Regions from separate parts of the Bradyrhizobium sp. 14AA genome, predicted to be linked through region 2. Evidence: predicted binding sites of a transcription regulator. Region 2 holds the regulator's gene; each other region holds the start of a gene.

Region 1 (4,232 bases), on a different contig from region 2:
CGGTGACGGCGCCGGGCTCCGGCACCTCGACTGCAAAACTGCGGAAGTCCGGCAGCTTCAGCTCCTTCTTCAACAGGCCGCCATTGGCATGCGGATTGGCGCCCATGCGGCGATTGCCTGCGGGGGCCAGGGCCTGGAGCTCGGGAATGAGTGCCCCATTTGCATCGAACAGTTTTTCCGGCTCGTAGCTGCGCATCCAGTCTTCGAGCACTTGTCGATGCGCCGGATTTTCGCGGCAGCCTGCGACGGGCACCTGATGCGCGCGCCAAAAGCCTTCGACCTTCTTGCCGTCGACCTCCTTCGGGCCGGTCCAGCCCTTCGGGCTGCGCAATACGATCATCGGCCAGCGCGGCCGCTCGACGGCCTTTCGACCGTCGCGGGCGTGCTGCTGGATCGAGCGGATGCTGGCGAGCGCGACGTCGAGCGCGTCCGCCATGGCCTGGTGCATCAATTTGGGATCGTCGCCCTCGACGAACAGCGGCTCGTGGCCTAGCCCGCGGAACAGGTCGCGGATCTCGCTGTCGGCCATCCGCCCGAGCACGGTCGGGCCCGCGATCTTGTAGCCGTTGAGATGCAGGATCGGCAGCACCGCGCCGTCATGGGCGGGGTTCAGGAACTTGTTCGAGTGCCAGGAGGCCGCGAGCGGACCGGTTTCCGCTTCGCCGTCACCGACGACGCAGGCGACGATCAGGTTGGGATTGTCGAGCGCCGCGCCATAGGCATGCACCAGCGCGTAGCCGAGCTCGCCGCCCTCGTGGATCGAGCCCGGCGTTTCCGGCGCCGCATGGCTCGGAATGCCGCCGGGGAACGAGAACTGCCTGAAGAGTTTTCGCAATCCGTTCGTATCGCGCGCGATGTCGGGATAGATCTCGCTGTAGCTGCCTTCGAGATAAGTGTTGGCGACCATGCCCGGGCCGCCATGGCCGGGACCGCAGACATAGAGCACGCTGACATCCAGCGCGCGGATGACGCGGTTGAGATGGGCGTAGATGAAGTTCAGACCGGGCGTCGTGCCCCAATGACCGAGCAGACGCGGCTTGATGTGCTCAGGCCGCAGCGGCTCGCGCAGCAGCGGATTGTCCAGCAGGTAGATCTGCCCGACGGAGAGGTAGTTGGCGGCGCGCCAATAGCGATCGAGGAGATCGAGGTCGCTGCTCGCGGCAGCCGATTGTTGTTGATTTGTCATGTTCCTGCCGACCTTCACCCGTCGATCATTTCGCGATCGTCACCAACTGAGTTCCGGCGCGATCGATCCGTGGCCGGCATCAAACGGGATCGCCGTGACGGGCGTGTTGCGTGAGGTCAAAGCTGCGGGCCTGAAATGTGGGCGGCTACAGTGCATGGGGTTGTTTTCACGTTTTTTGTTTGTGTTCTTGATTTGTTCCTTTGGCGTGCTATCTTGGCTTCATGAGTCCAGCATCTTCTTCTGCTCTCAAGCACCCGCCGGTCACGGCGCCCTCCGAGCCGGCGGGTGCGCCTTCTGATTTCCCCGAGCTTGGCGTCGCCATCGACCGCGCCCGCAGGCGAGGGCGGGGCGCGCAGTCCAATGCCAGCGGTCGCTACGAGGCCGAGGCACGCGTCGCATTCGATGACGGCTGGCAGAGCCTTGAGGAACTGCCGCCGTTCAAGACCAGTGTCGGCGTCGACACCTCGCGCAAGGTGATCACCCGCAACGATTCGCCCGACATCGGCTTCGACCGCTCGATCAATCCCTATCGCGGCTGCGAGCATGGCTGTGTCTATTGCTTCGCGCGGCCGACCCACGCCTATCTCGGCCTGTCGCCGGGGCTCGACTTCGAATCGAAGCTGTTTGCGAAACCCGAGGCGCCGGCGTTGCTCGAGAAGGAGCTCGCGGCTGCCGGCTACGAGCCGCGGATGATCGCGATCGGCACCAACACCGATCCCTATCAACCGATCGAGCGCGAGCGCAAAATCATGCGCGGCATTCTCGAGGTGCTGGAGCGGGCCGGTCATCCCGTCGGCATCGTCACCAAATCGGCGCTGGTGGTGCGCGACATCGACATTCTCGCGCGGATGGCCAAGCGCAATCTCGCCAAGGTCGCGATATCGGTCACCTCGCTCGACCCAAAACTGGCGCGCACCATGGAGCCGCGGGCCTCGACACCGCCGAAGCGGCTGGAGGCGTTGAAGCAGCTTTCGGAGGCCGGCATCCCGACCACGGTGATGGTCGCGCCGGTGATCCCCGCGCTGAACGATTCCGAGATCGAGCGCATCCTCGATGCCGCTGCGCACGCCGGCGTCAAGGAAGCCTCCTACGTGCTGCTGCGGCTGCCGCTGGAGGTGCGCGATCTCTTCCGCGAATGGCTGATGGCGAACTATCCGGACCGCTACCGCCACGTCTTCACGCTGATCCGCGACATGCGCGGCGGCCGCGACTACGATGCGAAATGGGGCGAGCGCATGAAGGGCACGGGACCGATGGCCTGGACCATCGGCCGTCGTTTCGAGATCGCATGCGACAGGCTTGGGCTGAACAAGCGGCGCTCGAAGCTGACGACGGATCATTTTGCCAGGCCGAAACGGAACGGCGATCAGCTCAGCCTGTTCTGATCGGGGAAGTGGAAGAGGCGTAGCATGAGTCAGGAACTCGCCGTGCCGGTGCCGCGGCTGACCGTCATCACGCTGGGCGTCAGCGACATCCGCGCCAGCATCGCCTTTTACGATGCGCTTGGTTTTGCGCGCCGGCTGAAGGCGACCGGCGAGGCCGTCGCGTTCTACGATACCGGCGGCCCGGTGCTCGCGCTCTATCCCTGGGACCAACTCGCAGCCGATGCCAAGCTGCCTGATCAGCCAAGGCCAACGACCTTCCGTGGCATGACGCTCGCCTGGAACTGTCGGACCCGCGAGGAGGTCGATGCGGTGCTGGCCTTCGCCCTCAGCAAGGGGGCGAGGCTGGTGAAGGCCGCGCACGAGACCGACTATGGAGGTTATTCCGGTTATTTCGCCGACCCGGACGATCATCCCTGGGAAGTCGTGGTCGCGCCCGGCATCGAGGTCGGCGAGGACCGGCGGGTGCATCTGGCGGAATAGGGCTGGCCTGCCTGAATAACGGGAATTGCGATTGGTTCCCGGTTGCGCCGGCGGGGCCGCTTGCGCACGATCCCGGCCATGATTCGGGACAAGTCCGCCAAGAAGCCGGCCAAGGGCGCGCCAAAGAAGGCCGTTGCAAAGACGGCAGCGCCTGCCAAGGCGGCTAAACCATCTGGGGCCAAGGCTACGAAGGCTCTTGCCGGCAAGCAAGGCATCGTCGTCGTCGCTTCCCCAAGCTTCCGCCGCGAGCGCGCGCTGATCAAGCGCGGGGTCTGGCCGGTCGCGGGCTGCGACGAGGCCGGCCGCGGGCCGCTGGCAGGCCCCGTGGTGGCGGCTGCGGTGATTCTCGATCCCGACCGCATCCCGCGCGGCATCGACGATTCCAAGCGCCTGACGGCCGAGGAGCGCGAGAAGCTTTTCGACAAGATCTGCGCCACGGCGCAGGTCTCGGTCGCCGTCGCCTCGCGCGCCCGGATCGACCGCGACAACATCCTGCGCGCCTCGCTATGGGCGCTGAAGCGCGCCGTGGTGGCGCTGCCCGAACAGCCCAAGCATGTCTTCGTCGACGGCCGCGACCGGCTCGATACGGCTTGCGATTGCGAGGCCGTGATCGGCGGCGACGGCATCGTGCTGTCGATCGCAGCCGCCTCGATCGTCGCCAAGGTCACGCGCGACCGCCTGATGTGCGCACTGGCGCAGGACTGCCCCGGCTACGGCTTCGAGCAGCACAAGGGCTACGGCGTCCCCGAGCATCTCGACGCCCTCGACCGCCTCGGCCCCACAATCCACCACCGCAGCTTCTTCGCCCCCGTCGCCGCCGCCCGCGCCAAGCACATGCCCTGGACCGTCGAGCCGGTGCGGGACCTGTTTGCCGTGACCGAGGTCGAACTGCAGGTGGAAGAGGCCGTCGAAATCGATGCTTCAACGGGCCTCTAGAGTAGACGGTCGTTGCCACGACGCGCAGCGCCCCTTATCAAAGTACGTGTGAGCGAATAGGGCCGGCTGGACGGGTTGGCTGCATCTTTCGGACGTTGCATGCGGTTTACCTCCCTGGTCATCGAGCTCATTCGCGCCCGGCCGCGGCTGATCGTGTGGATCGTCGTGCTGCTCCAGGCGGCGATGTGGCTGTTCGTGGCGCTGGTGTTCTACCGCAGCCCGCCCGGCACCCTGGCGACGCTGCT
Region 2 (4,232 bases):
TCCTACCGATCTGCCTCGTTCTCTGGATCATGCCGCGCCGGGTCTGATCCCGCCTCCAGGATCGTATGGAAGCAGCGTGATGAACGCCGTGCTCTGCTGTTTTGCTTCCGCATTCGCGCTCGGCTAGAAGACTGACGGAACATTCGCCCGAACGTGCCGAGGAGTTTTCGCCCGTGGCCCTGATGCCGGTTTCCGACGCGCTTGCCGCGGTGCTGGCGGGTGCAGAGCCGCTGCCTGAAGAGATGGTTTCCCTCGACAAGGCCCACCACCGCGTGCTCGCGCGCGACGTCGCGTCACGGCGCACGCAACCGCCGGAAGCGATGTCGGCGATGGACGGCTACGCCCTGCGCGCGGTCGATGCGGCGAGGATCGATTCCCACCTGATGGTCATCGGCGAGGTCGCAGCCGGCCGTCCGTTTGCGGGATCGGTCGGCGCCGGCGAAGCCGTGCGGATCTTCACCGGCGGCGTGGTTCCCGACGGCGCGGACGCCGTCGTGATCCAGGAGGACACGATTGCGGACGGCAAGCACGTCACGATCAAGGAAGCCGCGATCGCGGGACGGCACATCCGTGCCGCCGGCGTCGACTTCCGCGAGGGCGACGTGCTGCTGCGCAAGGGGACCCGGCTGACCGAGCGCGATCTCGCGCTCGCCGCAGGCATGAATCATCCGCAACTCGCCGTCTGCCGCCGTCCGAAGGTCGCGATTCTCGCCACCGGGGACGAGCTGGTGATGCCGGGCACCACGCCCGGGCACGGCCAGATCGTCTATTCCAACGGCTACGCCCTGCACGCGCTTGCCCGCAGCGAGGGGGCCGAGACCATCGACCTCGGTGTTGCCGCCGATACGCTGGAGGCCACCACCGCCGGCATTCGCCGCGCCCGCGAGAGCGGCGCCGACATCCTGGTCACGACCGGCGGTGCGTCGGTCGGCGACCACGATCTGGTCCAGCAGGCGCTCCGGGACGAAGGCATCTCGATGGCGTTCTGGAAAATCGCGATGCGGCCCGGCAAGCCGATGATGCATGGGCGGCTCGGGGCGATGGGTGTGATCGGCCTGCCCGGCAATCCCGTGTCATCCTATGTGTGCGCCTTCCTGTTCATGGTGCCGCTGATTCGTGCGCTGTCGGGCCGCTCCGTGATTCACCATCGCCGCGAGCGCGCCGTGCTGGGCCGCGACGTGGGCGCCAACGACGTGCGCGAGGACTATCTGCGCGCGCGCCTGGAGCTGCGCGACGACGGCACGCTCGTCGTCATTCCCGTCAATCATCAGGACTCATCGCTGCTTGCGAATCTCGCTGCGGCACAGGTACTTCTCGTGCGCGCACCGTTCGAGCCGAAGGCCGAAGCAGGCAGCCCTTGCGAGGTGCTGCGGCTGCCAGTGTGAACTGCGCGGCCACACGCGTTCCGCGAACTTTGCTTTGTTCACGGTAAATTAAGCAGTTGCGGAACACATATCGAACATATAGTGTCCGTTCATGATTTGTTTCGAGCATGTAGCGGCTTGCCGCTCCACTTCAGCGTCTCGGAATCGAACGACATCAACCGGGGGATTTTGGTCGAGATGTTAACGCGCAAACAATACGAGCTTCTGCGGTTCATCAGCGAGCGTCTGAAGGAAAGCGGCGTGCCGCCCTCCTTCGACGAGATGAAGGATGCGCTCGACCTGCGCTCGAAGTCAGGCATCCATCGCCTGATCACCGCGCTCGAGGAGCGCGGCTTCATCCGGCGCCTGCCCAACCGCGCCCGCGCCATTGAAGTCATCAAGCTGCCCGAGCTGCAGGCGGCCGCCGGCAGTCGCCGCGGTTTCACGCCGAGCGTCATCGAAGGCAATCTCGGCAAGGTGCGCACGACCTCCAGCCCGTCCGCCGACGAGGGCGAGCGCCCCGTCGCGGTGCCGGTGATGGGCCGCATCGCGGCCGGCACGCCGATCGAGGCGTTGCAGACCCGCAGCCACACCATCAGCGTACCGCCCGACATGCTCGGCTCGGGCGAGCACTACGCGCTCGAAGTGCGCGGCGATTCCATGGTGGAGGCCGGCATCCTCGACGGCGACATGGCGCTGATCCAGCGCAACGAGAGCGCCGACACCGGCGACATCGTCGTGGCGCTGATCGACGACGAAGAGGCGACGCTGAAGCGCTTCCGCCGCCGCGGCGCCTCGATCGCGCTGGAGCCCGCCAACGCCGCCTATGAGGTCCGCATCCTGCCGCCCAACCGGGTCAAGATCCAGGGCAAGCTGATCGGGCTTTACCGGAAGTACTGAGCCTATCCCCCGGTCGTTCGAACGCTAGTGGAGCGGATCATTGTCCGCTCCGGCTGGATAGTCTTTCTGGTTCTGCACAGATTATCCGGCCCCTCCTCCGGCGCTACATCCTCGGCACACCGCAACCAGGCAGCATTGCTTCGCGGCCTCTGGAAGTTCGAGGAGACACCCATGCGCCAGATCATCTTGGGCACGGTCGCAGCGGCGCTGATCGCAGCATCAGCGTCGCAAGCCGTTGCCGCCCCATCGCGTCACCATGTCCGCAAGCAGACGGCGGTGAGCGAGCAATTCCGCAACGCCCGCAATGCGGCCCCCCAGTCACCGCAACCGAGCTGGCAATCCTCGGGCTGGTCCGCACCGGCAGGTCGATGACAGGCGCCTCCGGAATGCACGGAAGCGGGCTTTGTTCCTATTGGATTCGGGAAAGATAATGTGATCGCGTGCTGCGGACACCAGCCGCAGATTCGCCCACAACCAAGCAGAACGTTACGTGCTTCCACTCTGATAGAGGCCTGCGCCTCCGAAAGAGGTGCGGGTCGCTGTCTCTGCAAGAGGAGCACCCGATGTGTGACTACAGCCTGCACGCCGTCGCGACGCGTCCCGCAGAAGTCGGCGAGACCATCGTCACGACAACCTTCCGCGGCACATCGACCCGCGGCTTCGCCTCCGAAGCCGACCTTTCCGTCGCGGTCTGCCTGCTGCCCGGGACGGAGCTCGCCTTCGCCGACAACGTCCGTTACGACAATCGCTGGATCTGGACGCGCACCGTCAACTCTCGCGTCGGCAAGTTCGGCAAGATCGATCCGCACGTTCCCGATCGCCATCATGACGCGATCGAATTCCCCGACGGTAAATACGTGCTGGTGACGCAGCTCGTCGAAGGCCAGCGCGCAACCGTGCTGCAACTGCCGGTGACCCTGCCAGTCAGCGAGCACAAGCCGCAGATCACCGCCGACAATCGGCCGACCGTCACGCGGCTGCCGATCGGCTGACGCAGCCATGCCCGACCGAGAGGTCGGGGCCAGGAATGAGATGCCATCGCCGGCCGAGGCCGGCGAGATGGTATGATTTGCGTCCGACGAAATCCGCCCGGATGGACCGACCGCCCGCAGCTGTCCACCGCACGAAGTTTGGGCCGCCCTGCCTGAATTTTGAACGTCCGCTCCGCAGCCAAATGACCGATGCTGTCAGGGTTTGAGGCGGCGGGCACACTCGATGAAAACCTTCCTTCGCGTCGTTGAACTCTGGGTGCCTGACCGGACGCGCACGCGGCTGGAATTTGGCGGTGGCCTCTACGGCGACGGATTGTCCGCGTTCAAGGCCGTGAGCGAAGGTTTGTATTTCGGATATGACGAGGGGCTTCCCGGCAAGGCTTGGGCCGGCAGCCACCCGATCATCCTCACCCAATTCACCAACTCCTATTTCAAGCGGACCGATCAGGCCATCGCGGCCGGCCTCACCTGCGGCGTCGCGGTGCCGGTGTTCGCAGGCGAATTCCTGCATGCCGTGATGGTGCTGTTCTGCGGCGACGACGAGGCGCATGTCGGCGCCATCGAGCTCTGGCACAACGATGCCGGAATCTCCCACGAGATGGGACTGGTCGACGGCTATTACGGCACCGCCGACATGTTCGAGTTCAACTCACGGCACACAAAATTTCCGCGCGGCTTCGGCCTGCCCGGCCGCACCTGGAAGGCGGGCCTGCCGCTGATCATCAAGGATCTGCACGACGCCAAGAGCTTCCTGCGCTGGGAGGACGCCGCCAAGGTCGGGATCAATCTCGGCGTCGGCGTGCCCTATCGGACCGGCACCGACCAGACCTGGGTCCTGACTTTCCTCTCCGCGCAGGCAACGCCGATTGCGCGACGCTTCGAGATCTGGGTGCCGAACGGGTCCCGCTCAGCGCTGGTCTTCCGCGCCGGCGATTGCAGCGCGCAGACCGACCTCGCCAGGCTCTATGCGGAAAAA
Region 3 (4,232 bases), on a different contig from region 2:
CCTGAGGACCTCCAACAGGAGATCGAGCGCGCTTTGCGGCTTGCGATGCGGCAGATGCTCGAAATAGAGTTTGATGGCCCAGATGCTGCCGACCTGATCGCGGCGGCTGACGCGCTGAAGCGCGCACCACATCGACGCCAGCTCACCCAGCGGCATCGGATCCAAAAACGCCTCGGTCTCGTCGGGCGTATCCAGCCGGGCCGCGGCCGCGATGGCCTCGAGCAATCGCGCATCGCCTGTCGGCCCCAAGTCTTCTGGCCTCAAGTCTTCTGGCCTCAAGTCTTCTGGCCTCAAGTCTTCTGGCCTCAGGTCTTCCGGCCTCATGTCTTCCCACTCCAATCCGGGTGCGGCGATCCCGTTCGCCGCGCGTTCGGATTAGTGATGGGACAGAACCGGTCGGTTCATCGCCTGCGACCGTCAGTCGTCCTCGGCCTGGTCGGTGCCGAACAGGCCGAACTGTGCCGCGTCACGCGTGGGCTCGGCGAGACCGAGATGGCGGAAGGCGTGCGAGGTGAGCAGGCGGCCGCGCGGGGTGCGCTGGAGATAGCCGCACTGGATCAGATAGGGCTCGATAATGTCCTCGATCGCATCGCGCGGCTCGGACAGTGCGGCGGCCATCGTCTCGACGCCGACCGGGCCCCCGCCATAGTTTTGCGCGATGGTCATGAGGTAGCGGCGATCCATGGCATCCAGGCCCGCGGCGTCGACCTCGAGAGCGCTCAGCGCATGGTCGGCGATCTTGCGGTCGATCTTGTCGGCATCGGCCGCCGAGGCGAAATCGCGCACGCGGCGGAGCAGGCGACCGGCGATGCGCGGCGTGCCGCGGGCGCGGCGGGCGATCTCGTTGGCGCCGTCCGCGCTCATGCCGACATTGAGCACGCGCGCGCCGCGGCTGACGATGCTTTCGAGCTCCTCGATGGTGTAGAAGTTGAGCCGCACCGGAATGCCGAACCGGTCGCGCAAGGGATTGGTGAGAAGGCCGGCGCGCGTCGTCGCGCCGACGAGGGTGAATTTCGACAGCTCGATCTTCACCGAGCGCGCCGCCGGGCCCTCGCCGATGATGAGGTCGAGCTGAAAGTCCTCCATCGCGGGATAGAGCACCTCTTCCACGGCAGGGCTGAGGCGATGGATCTCGTCGATGAAGAGCACGTCGCGCTCTTCGAGATTGGTGAGCAGTGCTGCGAGATCGCCGGCCTTGGCAATCACCGGGCCCGACGTGGCGCGAAAGCCGACGCCGAGCTCTTTCGCCACGATCTGCGCCAGCGTGGTCTTGCCGAGGCCCGGAGGGCCGACGAACAGCACGTGGTCCAGCGCCTCGCCGCGCTTGCGCGCCGCCTCGATGAAGATCGAGAGATTCTTGCGCGCCTGCTGCTGGCCGACGAAGTCGGACAGCGATTGCGGCCGCAGCGCGGTGTCGCCGACATCGTCGCTGCGGCGCTCGGGCGAGACCATGCGGTTGGCCTTGGGATCGCTCACTTCGCGAGCTCCTTCAGGCCGAGGCGGATGAGCTGCGCCGTCTCGGCGTTCTCACCGGCGCTGCGCGAGGCCGCTGCGATCGCCGCGGCAGCCTGTGGCTGGCCATAGCCGAGATTGACCAGCGCGGAGATCGCGTCCGCGACGGGCCGCGGCGCGCGATGGTCGTCGACGGCGCCGGCGAGATGCACCACGGCCGGGTCCACATTGGCAAAGGCCGGCGCCTTGTCCTTCAATTCGGTGACGATGCGCTCGGCGACCTTGGGGCCGACGCCGGGTGTGCGGGCCACTGCAGCCTTGTCGCGCAATGCGATCGCGTTAGCGAGTTCGGAAGGCGCCAGCGTGCCGAGCACGGCGAGCGCGACCTTGGCACCGACGCCCTGCACGGTCTGGAGCAGGCGAAACCATTCGCGCTCCTGGTCGGTGCGGAAGCCGAACAGTTTTATTTGATCCTCGCGGACATAGGTCTCGATCGACAGCACGGCGGCCTCGCCCGGCGAGGGCAGATGCTGCAGTGTACGCGCCGAGCAATGCACCTGATAGCCCACGCCGCCGACGTCGAGGAGCACATAATCCTCGCCGTAGGAATCGATCAGGCCCTTAAGCTTGCCGATCATGATTGCTCAGCGCTCTCTTCGTTACCTCCCCCCTTGTGGGGGAGGTCGGATCGCCGAAGGCGATCCGGGAGGGGGGTAAGCCACACGCGCCGGCGCCCGGGGCTACCCCCCTCCCCAACCCTCCCCCACAAGGGGGGAGGGAGAAGTGTGTGCCTGTCGCTCACAACGTGCTCCATCATCACGATAAGCCAGCCACCTTCAGCCTGAGCGCCGTACTCTGGCGGTGATGGGCATGCGTAATGGCGATGGCGAGCGCGTCGGCGGCGTCCGCGGACGGCGGCTCTGCTTTAGGCAGCAAAATCTTGAGCATCATCGCAATCTGTTGCTTGTCGGCGTGGCCGGCGCCGACCACCGTCTTCTTCACCTGGTTCGGCGCATATTCGGCGACACTGATACCGAACATCGCGGGCGCCAGCATGGCAACGCCGCGGGCCTGACCGAGCTTCAGCGTCGCAACGCCGTCCTTGTTGACAAAGGTCTGCTCGACCGCCGCTTCCATCGGCTGGTGGTTGGACAGGACGGCCGCAAGCCCTTCATGGATCGCGAGCAGCCGGCTCGCCAGCGGCAGATCGTCCGGCGGTTCCACCGAACCGCAGGCCACGTAGATCAGGCGGTTGCCCTCGGCCTCGATCACGCCCCAGCCGGTGCGGCGCAGGCCGGGGTCGATGCCGATGATGCGAACGGGTTGGCGAATCGGGAGCGCGGTCATGGGCCAGTGATAGCGGTTGGCCCATGATAGCGAAACAGAAACAGAACAGAAGTCCCCGGGTCTTGTGCCCCGGGCGCGGCGCGGCGCGCAGTGCTGCGCTGCTGAACCGGGGCCCATGCGGCCGCCGGCACGTGTGGCGCCGTAGGTCCCGGTTCTGCGCAGCAGCGTTTCACGCTGCAGCGCGTCCGGGACACGAATAGCCCCTACCCGCCCATCTTCGCGACCAGCGCGTCCGACACCTCGAAATTGGCGTAGACGTTCTGGACGTCGTCGTGCTCGTTGAGCAGATCCATCAGCTTCAGCAGCTTCTCGCCGGTCTCGTCATCGACCGCGACCGTATTCTGCGGCTTCCAGATCAAGGCGGTCTTGCGCGGCTCGCCGAACTTGGCTTCCAGCGCCTTGGCGACGTCGCGATAGCCTTCGGTCGAGGCGTAGATCTCGTGGCCGCCTTCGCTGGAGACGACGTCGTCGGCGCCGGCCTCGATCGCGGCATCGAGCACCGCGTCGTCGGAGGCGACGCTGCGGTCGTATTCGATGATGCCGGTGCGGTCGAACATGAAGGACACCGAGCCGGTTTCACCGAGATTGCCGCCCGACTTGGTGAAGAAGGAACGGATGTCGGAGGCGGCGCGATTGCGGTTGTCGGTCAGCGCCTCGACGATGACGGCGACGCCGCCGGGGCCGTAGCCCTCGTAGCGGATCTCGTCATAGTTCTCGCCCTCATTACCGAGCGCCTTTTTGACGGCGCGCTCGATATTGTCCTTCGGCATGTTCTCCTGGCGCGCCGCGATGATGGCCGCACGCAGGCGAGGGTTCATGTTGGGATCGGGCGTGCCCAGCTTGGCCGCGACGGTGATTTCCCGCGCCAGCTTGCCGAACAGCTTCGACTTCTGCGCATCCTGCCGCCCCTTGCGGTGCATGATGTTCTTGAATTGGGAATGTCCGGCCATGCGTGGTCTCTTGAGGAATAGTCAGCCAAAGGTGAGCGAGGGAAGCGCGGCCTTATAGGCCGCCAACCCACCGGAATCAAAGGGCTCTGCTGCTTTAAGGTAGCACTGTAAAGGTAGCCGCCGTAATGGCCCGTGCCTAGATGTCGGGCATTGTTAACCCTGATTTCATTCCGGCCTGCGAAAATAGCACGCGACCATCCCCGACAAGAGAGATCTGATGGCGTTCGGACTATTTCGAAAGCGTCTGCCGGACATGGCTGCGGCTTTGGCTGCGCCTGCGGCGGCCCCGCAGGCTGCGCAATCGGCAGCCAGCTCCGAGCCCGTTCCCGCGACCGAAAGTGATTCGGCCCGGGAAATCCTGGAACTGCTGGAACTCGAGCTCGGCGCCATGATCCGCCAGCTCGAGCGCGCCGCCAATTCGGTGGCCGGCGGCGCCGAGGCGACCGCCGCGACGCTCTCCGCGATTCGCGACCGCACCGACGC
Region 4 (4,232 bases), on a different contig from region 2:
GGTGATGATCCCATTGGGAGCCATTGAGGGATCGGCGTCTGTTCACTTGTGTGCACAAGGCGAATTGAGCTCCGAAGATTCGGGTTGGGACGCGGGAGCCAAAGATGCCGCCGGGGGGCCCTCTCAGGGTCCAGGAAATCTGATCCAGGAAATCTGATCCAGGAAATCTGATCCAGGAAATCTGATCGGGGCGCTCTCCAAAAAAATCGGCCTCAACTCAAACGGGCTGGAGGAGCTGAGGCCAAGTTGCTGGACCGACCAAGGCTTTCGCCGGCCCAGGCACGTCAACATGCATTGGGGACGCGGGGGATGCGATGGGGCACCCGACGTAACTCGGATTTTCCGGAATTGGGACAGCATCGAGATTTTGAAGAGGCTTCAATGAAAGAGGCCGCCAATTGAGGCGGCCTTACCCTCGATTCAAACGGCCCCTAGTGGGGGCCGCCAACCCGTTTTGATGGGGGTTTTCCTCCAGCAGTCGGGGGGCTACCTGTCGGCTGGGGGCCGGAAATCAACGCGTGACCAAGCCGATTGTTCCCTGCCCAATCTGACCAGGCTTTACGGGCGTGAAAGCTTGAGGGCTGTCCTAACCAGGACACTGGCGATTTCGAATTAGGACAGGAACGTTTGCGCGTTTGCCAAGTTTTCCCGATGCCCTTCCCCAAGGGCAGACCCCGATGGGCCCCAGCTCAATCCCCCATGTGCGAGCTGGGGCCATTTTTGGGGACAGAGACCTCAGCTCATCCATTGCCCAAGAGCTGAGGTCTTCTTGTTCGCACCCGCGGTGGGTCTTTACGATAACGTCATGCGAGGCGCGGCTATTGAAGGCGTCGCGGATGGCGTTCTGGTAGGGCAGGAAGCCATCGGTGCTAATTTCAGGGGCGCCCAGCACGCGCTGGCGAAGGTCCTGCACGAACACGGCTCTACCCCCGAGCTTAGCGTCTTTAACCCAGCCGTTCACGATGCAGCTTGGCCCCGACAAGATCAGCGGCGCGTTCCGGGGCGGCGTTGCGGGCCAGTTGTTCACGCTTGAGCGCTTGGTATCGATCCATCTGACCGGCGACTCTCATCCAGCTCTGGGCTAGTTCTTTCAGAAATTTGGCCTCGACCTCACTCTGCGCTGATTTAACCAAACGATGGCATTCGTTGGCTTGATCTTGGCAGTGCTGCGCGTTGTCCATTACGCAAAACTCCTACGGTCAGGAAAACTTGGTAAGCCAGTGCGGTCTGTGCCAATTTCCTTTGGAAATTAAAACGGCCCCAACCAGGAGGCCGCCAACCCGATCGATGCGGGTTTTGCTTCAGCAGTGGGGGGCAACCTTTCCGCTGTGGGCTCAAACCGACGCGCCGCCCAGCTGATCGTTCCACGCCCAATTCAAGGCGCCAACTGAGGCGGCCTTAGTTCATCTTTCGGCGTAGCTGCCTGATGATCTTCCGCAGCTCGGCGGCGTACTCTTCGATGATGCGCCGCGCCTCCTCCAGCCGGGACGGCTTGGCTTTCTTACCCTCAGTCTGTGTGTCGGGGTCGGGCATGGCCCGATGGTTCGGCGTTCAGGCGTGCGCTGCTTGAGGTAGATCAAGCCTCCGGGTCGCCTGCATCGGGAACGGCTCTTGGGTCTTGCGGCTCAGGAAGGTGTCGGGGCACGGCAGCTTCAACGCCTCAAGGCTCCCGATACGCCGTCAAGTAGCGAGCATAGGCGAGCGCAAAGCTCGCGTGATCCTTTCGGAATGGCCGATGGATTTCTCGGGGTTGCTCGTAGGTCATGGCGTCCAGCCTAGGACCAAAAAGCGAACCAGGACATTGCCGGATTCAACTTGGGACACTCCGGGCAAAATGCGGACAGCGCGCGTTTCCGCAAAAGAACATATTGCGAACCAAGAACAAATAGGGTACATTGTTTTTGTCGCCGCGCCGCCTCGCCAACCGTTTGTCCCTCTAGCGAATCCTCGCCATAAGGAGCACGACCCAATGTCCGCCACTGCCCTGCGTATCGTCGAAGGATCTTCCATGGACAAGAGTAAAGCCCTAGCTGCCGCGCTCTCTCAGATCGAGCGCCAGTTCGGCAAGGGCTCGGTGATGAAGCTCGGCAAGAACGACCGGTCCATGGACATCGAGGCGGTGTCGTCAGGCTCGCTCGGGCTCGATATCGCGCTCGGCATCGGCGGCCTGCCCAAGGGGCGCATCGTCGAGATCTACGGGCCGGAATCCTCGGGCAAGACCACGCTGGCGCTGCATACGGTGGCGGAGGCGCAGAAGAAGGGCGGCATCTGCGCCTTCATCGATGCCGAGCACGCGCTCGACCCGGTCTATGCCCGAAAGCTCGGCGTCAACATCGACGAGCTCTTGATTTCGCAGCCCGACACCGGCGAGCAGGCGCTGGAAATCTGCGACACGCTGGTGCGCTCGGGTGCGGTGGACGTGCTGGTGATCGATTCGGTCGCGGCGCTGGTGCCGAAGGCCGAGCTCGAGGGCGAGATGGGCGATGCGCTGCCGGGTCTGCAGGCCCGTCTGATGAGCCAGGCGCTGCGCAAGCTGACGGCCTCGATCAACAAGTCCAACACCATGGTGATCTTCATCAACCAGATCCGCATGAAGATCGGTGTGATGTACGGTTCGCCCGAAACCACGACCGGCGGCAACGCCCTGAAGTTCTACGCCTCCGTCCGCCTCGACATCCGCCGCATCGGCGCGATCAAGGAGCGCGACGAGGTGGTCGGCAACACCACGCGCGTGAAGGTGGTGAAGAACAAGCTGGCACCGCCCTTCAAGCAGGTCGAGTTCGACATCATGTACGGCGAGGGCGTCTCCAAGATGGGCGAGATCCTCGATCTCGGCGTCAAGGCCGGCATCGTCGAGAAGTCCGGCGCCTGGTTCTCCTATGACAGCCAGCGCCTCGGCCAGGGCCGCGAGAACTCGAAAGCGTTCTTGAAGGCCAACCCCGACATCACCGCCAAGATCGAGACCTCGATCCGCCAGAACTCCGGCCTGATCTCGGAGCAGATTTTGGCCGGCACGCCCGAGAGCGACGCCGATGGCGAGGAGCCGGGAGAAGAGTAAGACTGAACAGCGAAAGTTTTTCGCGAGGAGCGGGCGCTGAGGACGTTGAGTTGCCGACGTCGTCAGTGCCCGTTTCGTTTTGCGTTGTCGTGATCGGGTGGTGTGATGAAGCGTCTGATCCTGACCAGTTCGTCCGGTTCTGCTCTCGCTAAATCGGCGCTGGCCGAAATCGTCGTGACGTTCTCTTTTCGCTTCCAGTGGGGACCCCTGCCTTCACCTGAAATGCTTGCCGCCTATTTTGCGGCGCGTTCGGGGACTCTTGCACCGGGTGATCACTGGTCGGACTGGGGCATTCGTTGGCCCCGCGCCATCAGTGGCCGCAAAGATTTATCCCTCATCGATTTCTGCGAACCATACGACGCGATCGAACTCTGGTTCGACCCGAATCCCGAAGATCAATTGCAGTTGATTTGGTTGCTCGACCACCTCAGGCCTCATTCCGGGCTGACGCAAAAACTCAAATTGCGCCTGCTGACGGACGATCTGATCATGATGAGGGGCGAAGAGCTGGGAAAGTCCGCGTCGCATATTCCTGTCGTGGATGTCACTGCCAGGGAATTCGAGACTGCCGAGACGGCGTGGTGGGCCTATTGCGCATCGACACCGGAAAGCTGCGTCAACCTTCTCCGCAAGGACCTCAGTGCATTGCCGATGCTGAGGCCGGCTTTGCTCGATCTGCTGGCGGAACTGCCGTCACCTTCGACTGGAATCGGCGCGACTGAGATGCGCTTTCTGGAGCTTGTTTCCAGAGGGTTTGCGAACACCAATGCGTTGTTTCACCTGCGCTCGCAACGGCGCACGTTCGTGTTCGGAGAGACCGAGTTGGGTTGGTTCCTCGAGGGGCTCGCGCTCGGCCCGAAGCCGGCAGTAGCCGGTTTGGGCGACGAACTGCGCACAATCGACCGTAAGAATTTGAGGGCTCGGCATGAAGTCTATCTGCGCAGCCGCCTTTCGCTGACCGAGTTTGGTAAAGCCGTCCTGGCCCATCAGGAAGATTTCAGCCGCCACAACCCGATCGATCGCTGGTGGGGTGGCACGCGCCTGACCAACGATCGGCTGTGGCGCTATGGCGCCGTTTTGACAAAGCCGTGAGGTCATGGGCATGACGCGACTTGTTCTGACAACAGAGCCGTAGGGTGGGCAAAGGCGCGCAAGCGCCGTGCCCACCATATTC

The links. The regulator LexA, encoded in region 2, represses DNA repair genes until DNA is damaged. The targets are predictions, from matches to a motif close to TGTTCNNNNTGTGTTCNG.
Region 1: a site for LexA is predicted at 1,369-1,386, ahead of RAD15_RS19745 (PA0069 family radical SAM protein). Genes of this name have one in related genera too.
Region 3: a site for LexA is predicted at 2,830-2,847, ahead of ruvC (crossover junction endodeoxyribonuclease RuvC). Genes of this name have one in related genera too.
Region 4: a site for LexA is predicted at 1,878-1,895, ahead of recA (recombinase RecA). Genes of this name have one in related genera too.

The regions. Positions count from the first base shown of each region.
Region 1 covers NZ_JAVAYM010000010.1:129,734-133,965, reverse strand. Annotated here, with positions in the region: gene RAD15_RS19750 (phosphoketolase family protein) at 1-1,186, opposite strand, end outside; gene RAD15_RS19745 (PA0069 family radical SAM protein) at 1,408-2,571, shown strand; gene RAD15_RS19740 (VOC family protein) at 2,596-3,051, shown strand; gene RAD15_RS19735 (ribonuclease HII) at 3,130-3,987, shown strand; gene RAD15_RS19730 (glycosyltransferase family 39 protein) at 4,087-4,232, shown strand, end outside.
Region 2 covers NZ_JAVAYM010000007.1:277,828-282,059, reverse strand. Annotated here, with positions in the region: gene RAD15_RS16070 (molybdopterin molybdotransferase MoeA) at 174-1,385, shown strand; gene lexA (transcriptional repressor LexA) at 1,563-2,264, shown strand; gene RAD15_RS16060 (hypothetical protein) at 2,436-2,636, shown strand; gene RAD15_RS16055 (hypothetical protein) at 2,828-3,256, shown strand; gene RAD15_RS16050 (GAF domain-containing protein) at 3,480-4,232, shown strand, end outside.
Region 3 covers NZ_JAVAYM010000003.1:160,987-165,218, reverse strand. Annotated here, with positions in the region: gene RAD15_RS08570 (DUF6869 domain-containing protein) at 1-225, opposite strand, end outside; gene ruvB (Holliday junction branch migration DNA helicase RuvB) at 418-1,452, opposite strand; gene ruvA (Holliday junction branch migration protein RuvA) at 1,473-2,090, opposite strand; gene ruvC (crossover junction endodeoxyribonuclease RuvC) at 2,269-2,799, opposite strand; gene RAD15_RS08550 (YebC/PmpR family DNA-binding transcriptional regulator) at 3,003-3,749, opposite strand; gene RAD15_RS08545 (methyl-accepting chemotaxis protein) at 3,967-4,232, shown strand, end outside.
Region 4 covers NZ_JAVAYM010000020.1:141,189-145,420, reverse strand. Annotated here, with positions in the region: gene RAD15_RS30375 (hypothetical protein) at 945-1,181, opposite strand; gene RAD15_RS30370 (hypothetical protein) at 1,399-1,533, opposite strand; gene recA (recombinase RecA) at 1,970-3,058, shown strand; gene RAD15_RS30360 (hypothetical protein) at 3,164-4,150, shown strand.